2 linked regions of the Krasilnikovia cinnamomea genome follow. The protein of the gene in region 1 interacts with the protein of each later gene in a pairwise test. Links are inferred from orthologs where the notes say so. Each region holds a gene or a part of one and is shown in the gene's direction. Other genes may lie near its edges.

Region 1 (3,399 bases):
GCGCGGACCTGTCCGAGGCCGACGGGATGGCCCTGATGACCGGGCGCGGCTTCCAGGAGGAGGGCGAGGCCGCCGGCAAGTGGCGCCGCGCCCTGCTCACCTCCACCCAGCTGTCGACCTACTTCGTCGGCTACACCGAGGTGAGCGCGATCGCGGCGGCGCGACCGTTCGGCGCCACCCCGAAGGCCTGGCACGACGCGATGCTGGCGCACGGCTCCCCACCGCCGCGCCACCTGCGCACCCTGCTCGGCGTCTGAGCCACTCCGGGAGCTGGTCAGGCGTGCATGCGGCTGAGGAGCTGCTGGCGCATGACGTAGCGGCGGATCAGCTTGGCCTGCGGTTCGTCGGCGGAGAACACCGCGACGACCTCGACCGACATCGGCCCCGGCGGCACCCGCTGCGGCAGCCCGGCCGCCTTCACGGCGGTCGCCCGTACCTCGATGATCTCGCCGTCGAGGTCGATGAGCAGGCCGACCTCGTCGCCGGGCGCCAGCTGGACCCCGGAGAAGTGGGCCCGCACGCTGTGCTCGCTGATGTCCCGGATCCAGCCCAGGGTGTCCATCTCGCCGGGGCGGCGCAGCAGCACCTGCTCGCCACCGCCGCCGCGCACGTAGCGGCGCAGCTGCTCGATCGTCGGCTCACCGGCGGGCTGCAGCTCGATCCGGTTCTCGTTCACGGCGACGACCACCGCGGGCAGCACGAACCGCCCACGGGCGCCCGCCGCCCAGCGCAGGGTCACGAAGGCGCCGGCACGGGGGGCCAGCGCCTGCGGCAGCGCCAGGGTCAGTACGGAGCCTTCGGCCTGTACGACCCGTACGCAGCCCACCGGCTCGGTGGCCGCGGAGGCGGTGAGCTCGACGCGGGTGCCGGTTTCGGGGAGCACGGTGGTCGTAGTCATGGTGCGCTCTTGATCGGCAACAGCGGGCCGTTCTTGAGGCATCCCGGGGGCGAAGTTCCCCGGCCGCCCGTACGGCGCACACCCCGGCTCGATACGCTCAGGGCCGTGGTCGGCCGCAGGGTCGCGGTCAGGAACTCATCCGTACGAGCGCAAGGAGCGACACCAGACATGGCCACCATCGAAGCAATCGTCGCCCGTGAGATCCTCGACTCGCGAGGCAATCCCACCGTCGAGGTCGAGGTCGGTCTCGACGACGGCACCATCGGCCGCGCCGCGGTCCCGTCCGGCGCCTCCACCGGCGCGTTCGAGGCGATCGAGCTGCGTGACGGCGACAAGGGCCGTTACCTGGGCAAGGGCGTCGAAAAGGCGGTCAGCAACGTCGAGGACAAGATCGCCGACGAGCTGATCGGGTACGAGGCCAGCGAGCAGCGCCTCATCGACGAGAAGATGCTCGACATCGACGGCACCCCCAGCAAGTCGGAGCTGGGCGCGAACGCCATCCTGGGCGTCTCGCTGGCGGTGGCCAAGGCCGCCGCGCTCTCCGCGGAGCTGCCCCTGTTCCGCTACGTCGGCGGACCGAACGCGCACGTGCTGCCGGTGCCGATGATGAACATCCTCAACGGTGGCGCGCACGCCGACTCGAACGTCGACGTGCAGGAGTTCATGATCGCCCCGATCGGCGCGCCGACGTTCCGCGAGGCGCTGCGCTCGGGCGCGGAGGTCTACCACGCGCTGAAGTCCGTACTGAAGAAGAAGGGTCTGTCGACCGGCCTGGGCGACGAGGGCGGCTTCGCGCCGAACCTGCCGACCAACGCGGCCGCGCTGGACCTGATCGCCGAGGCCGTGCAGGCCGCGGGCTTCGCCCTGGGCACCGACATCGTGTTGGCGATGGACGTGGCGGCGACGGAGTTTCACAAGGACGGCGCGTACGTCTTCGAGGGCTCCCCGAAGTCCACCGAAGAGATGATCAACTACTACGCCAAGCTGGCCGAGACGTACCCGATCGTCTCCATCGAGGACCCGCTGTCCGAGGAGGACTGGGCGGGCTGGACCGCGATGACCACGCAGCTCGGCGACAAGCTGCAGATCGTCGGCGACGACCTGTTCGTCACCAACCCGACCCGGATCGGCCGCGGCATCGCCGAGGGCGCCGCGAACTCGGTGCTGGTCAAGGTAAACCAGATCGGTTCGCTCACCGAGACGCTGGACGCCGTGGACCGGGCGCACCGGGCCGGGTTCACGACGATGATGAGCCACCGTTCCGGCGAGACCGAGGACGTCACGATCGCCGACCTGGCCGTCGCGGTGGGCAGCGGCCAGATCAAGACCGGCGCCCCGGCCCGCTCCGACCGCGTGGCGAAGTACAACCAGCTGCTGCGCATCGAGGAGGAGCTGGGCGACGCCGCCCGCTACGCCGGTGCGGGCGCGTTCCCGCGCTACCGCTCCGCGTAACGGGAGTTGGAGTTGTGACACCGGCCGCGCGGGGCATAGGTTTCGGCTGGAGCCGATGCCGCGCGGCCGGGTCCGACTCGGGGGAGGGGCAGGGATGACGCAGCGCCGCACGCCCAGTGGGCAGGGCCCGTCCCGCCGCCCCGGGCAGGCGGGCCGTCCGGGCGGACGCGCGGCGGTCCGGCCCACCCGCTCCGCGACCCGCGACACCGGCGACATCCGGATCGAGCCCCGCGCCAGCGCCGTCCGCGTCCCGGCCGCCCGTGCCGGGCGCGGCGGCGACCGCGCGGGCAGCCGTCCCGCGGCGGCCCGGCGCACCGCCGCCACGGGCGCCACGAAACGTACGGTCGCCCCGCGCCCGCGCGCCTTCACGGGTCGGGCCACGGTGCTGATCGCGGTGCTGGTCATCCTGGCGCTGGCGTACACGTATCCGGTGCGGGTGTATCTGGCGCAGGAGTCGCAGATCGCCCGGATGGAGGCGGCACAGGCCGCCCAGCAGGCCACGATCCAGGGCCTGACCGAGGAGGTCGAGAAGTGGCAGGACCCGGAGTACGTCCGGATCCAGGCCCGCGACCGCCTGTTCTACGTCCGCCCCGGCGAGGTGCCGCTGCTGGTGCTCAACGACCCGGCCGGCGCCGCCCGCGACGCGGGAAAGCCACCACCGGCCCCCGCCCCCGACCGCTGGTACGACACGTTGTGGTCGAGCGTCGCCGCCGCCGACACCCCGCCGAAGAAATGACGCAGATGGACTCTCCCACCGAGGCCGACCTGGACGCGGTCGAAGCCCAGCTCGGCCGCCGCCCGCGCGGCACCCGGGCGGTCGCGCACCGCTGCCCGTGCGGCAACCCGGACGTGGTGGAGACCACGCCGCGCCTGGACGACGGCACCCCGTTCCCGACGATGTTCTACCTGACCTGCCCGAACGCGACCGCCGCCTGCAGCCGCCTGGAGTCGGGCGGGGTGATGCGCGAGATGCAGGACCGGCTGGCCGCCGACCCCGAGCTGGCCAGACAGTACGCCCGGGCGCACGAGGACTACCTGGCCCGCCGCGA
Region 2 (2,832 bases), 3.5 Mb from region 1 along the record:
TTCGGGCGCGGTTCAGCCGCTCAGCGCACCGGCAGCGCAGTCGGCCCCGCGTCGCGCATCGACCGGGTGAGCTTGCGGTCGCGGAACCACAGGAAGCAGCGCACGCGGCGCTCGCCGTACTGCCACTCCGCGCGGCTCGGCTGGTAGGAGATCCAGCCGGTGCGGTACTGCACCTCGTTGTCGTCGGGCACCCCCGTGTACCGGGCGATCGCGCTGCGGCAGCCGCGGGCACTGTCGGTGCGGTCCGCGTTCAGCGCGGCGTACGAGACCTCCGGGGCGGTCCACAGGCCGACGAACTCGGCCCGGTGCGGCTTCGTGCACGGCACCGCGGCCATGGCCCGTACGGTCTCGCCGCTGACCCGCGGCTCGAAGCAGCCCAGCCGCAGCGGCGACGCGCCGCGCAGCGCCCCGGCCAGGCTGCCGCTGCGACTGCGGTCGGCCAGCCCGTCGGCGTCCGTCTCGGTCACGTCGCAGCGGTACCACCGCGCCCCGCCCCGCCACCCCGCCCGCGACGGCCAGAACACCCGGACGCCGATCCGCGCCTCGCGCCACGGTCCGCCCAGAAACGCGTCGGCCCGCCGCGCGCACTGCTCGTACGCCTCCCGGCCCTGCGCCGATCCCGGGGTGGGCGGCACGGGGGCGTCCGGCGCCGTACGGATCGCGAAGGTCTCCGTCAGGTGCAGCTCCGCGCACGGCACCGGCCGGTACGTCTCCAACGACCCGTCCGCCGGCAGGTGCTCGTGGCAGACCCCGGACGCCGGGCGGAACGGGACGGCCGGGCCGATCATCGACCAGCTGCCGGTGAGGTCGCGGTCCGTGCCGGAGCCGGCGGTGCAGCCCGCAGCGGCGAGCACGACCGCCACCGCGGCCACGGCGAACCACCGTCGCACCGGTCCCTCCCCACGTCGACGGTCACGGATGCGTTTTCGAGTATCGCGGGCGGCCGCCACTGACGGCAGTCCCCGCTCCGCCGTCGGGTCATACACTTCAGCCGTGGAGCCTTCGCCGATCATCGCGCCCAGCATCCTCGCCGCCGATTTCGCCCGCCTCGCCGAGGAGGTGCACGCGATCGAGGGCGCCGCTGACTGGGTGCACGTCGACGTCATGGACAACCATTTCGTGCCGAACCTGTCGATCGGCCTGCCGGTGGTGCAAAGCCTGCGCAAGGCGACCAGCATCCCGTTCGACGTGCACCTCATGATCACCGACCCGGACCGGTGGGCGCCCGGGTACGCGGAGGCGGGCGCCCACAACGTGACGTTCCACGCGGAGGCGTGCGAGGACCCGGTGGCGCTGGCCAAGACGTTGCGGGCGGCTGGCGCCAAGGCCGGCCTGGCGATCGACCGGGACACGCCGATCGAGCCGTACCTGGAACTTCTGCCCTATGTGGACACCCTGCTGGTGATGACGATCAAGGCCGGGTTCGGTGGCCAGAAGTTCATGCCGGAACTGCTGGACAAGGTCCGCGCGGTGCGCCGCCGGATCAGCGCGATGGGGCTGGAGATCCGGCTGGAGGTCGACGGCGGGATCGCGGCCGACACGATCGAGCAGGCCGCCGAGGCGGGGGCGGACGCGTTCGTGGCGGGCACGGCCGTGTACGCCGCCGACGACCCGGCCGAGGCCGTCCGCAAGCTGCGGGCCCTGGCGCAGCGTGCGATGGTGACGCCGTGACCAGGCCCGGTTGCCGAGCGGGTGTCCGGTGACCACCGGCGGAGTCCGGCACGCGGCGGACGAGCCCGGCCTGGAGCCCGAGGAGCGTCCCGACCTCATCCTCGTGGTCGACGACGACGAGGACATCGCCGGATTCGTGGCATTCAACCTTGAACTGCACGGCTTCGAGGTGGTGCGGGCGCGCGACGGCCGCGAGGCCCTGGAGGTCGTCGAGAGCCGCCGCCCCGATCTGGCGGTGGTCGACTGGATGATGCCGAACATGGACGGGGTGGAGCTGACCCGGCGGCTGCGCGCGGAACCGCTCACCTCCGCCCTGCCGGTGATCATGCTGACGGCGCGCGGGATGACCGTGGACAAGGTCGTCGGGCTCACGGCGGGGGTGGACGACTACCTGATCAAGCCGTTCGACACGGCCGAGCTGATCGCCCGGGTCTCGTCCACGCTGCGGCGCACCAAGGAGTTCCGGGAGGTCTCGCCGCTGACCGGGCTGCCCGGCAACGCGCGGGTCCGCCGGGAGATCGCCGACCGGATCCGCTCGGGCGCGGACTACGCGGTCGGCTACATCGACATCGACCGGTTCAAGAGCGTCAACGACGTGTACGGCTTCGATCGCGGCGACGAGTTCATCACCGCGCTGGCCCGCAGCCTGCACCGGGCGGTCGCCGCGTCCGACCCCCCGTCGATCTTCCTGGGGCACATCGGCGGCGACGACTTCATCTTCATCTGCACCCCCGACCAGGTGCTGCCGCTGACCAAGCGCGCGGTCACCGACTTCGAGGCGGCCGCGGACCGGCTGTACGACCCGGAAGACGCCCGCCGCGGCTACATCGAGGTGCCGGACCGGCGCGGCAACAAGCAGCGCGCCGCCCTGATCACGCTGTCCATCGGGGTCGCGCAGGCCACCGCGGACGGGCGTCGGCTCTCCGATCCCCGGATGGTGGTGGCGGTCGCCTCGGAGATGAAGAAGGTGGCCAAGAGCCAGCCGGGCTCGTACGTGGCGATCGACCGGCGGCGCGCCGATTCGGACGACGAGGACGAACGGGGACTGTGACCTGGGTCGCTCGCCTGGTTGCAATGTGCGTTCGGCGTGCAAGACTCATGGGTGACCCACCACGCGCTGGCGGGACTCGGTGAAATTCCGAACCGGCGGTGATCTTCAGG

Evidence for each region. The genes of interacting proteins can lie anywhere in the genome.
Region 2: the proteins of eno (region 1) and rpe interact in binary tests that used the Escherichia coli proteins (3 or more experiments, as listed by UniProt). The link is inferred for Krasilnikovia cinnamomea from one-to-one orthologs.

Annotation. Positions count from the first base shown.
Region 1 is NZ_SHKY01000001.1:4,305,128-4,308,526, forward strand. The notes cover bases 230-3,208. They hold eno (phosphopyruvate hydratase), read left to right. Parts: upstream 230-1,066; coding sequence 1,067-2,350; downstream 2,351-3,208. Other genes in these bases: EV385_RS19525 (DUF885 domain-containing protein), read left to right, coding at 230-257; EV385_RS19530 (hypothetical protein), read right to left, coding at 275-898; EV385_RS19540 (FtsB family cell division protein), read left to right, coding at 2,445-3,086; EV385_RS19545 (DUF501 domain-containing protein), read left to right, coding at 3,092-3,208. Also shown: more of EV385_RS19525, read left to right, coding at 1-229; more of EV385_RS19545, read left to right, coding at 3,209-3,399. UniProt on the Escherichia coli protein: Catalyzes the reversible conversion of 2-phosphoglycerate (2-PG) into phosphoenolpyruvate (PEP). It is essential for the degradation of carbohydrates via glycolysis.
Region 2 is NZ_SHKY01000001.1:758,567-761,398, reverse strand. It holds rpe (ribulose-phosphate 3-epimerase), read left to right. Parts: upstream 1-993; coding sequence 994-1,671; downstream 1,672-2,832. Other genes in the region: EV385_RS03285 (GGDEF domain-containing response regulator), read left to right, coding at 1,700-2,722; EV385_RS03295 (septum formation family protein), read right to left, coding at 21-890. UniProt on the Escherichia coli protein: Catalyzes the reversible epimerization of D-ribulose 5-phosphate to D-xylulose 5-phosphate.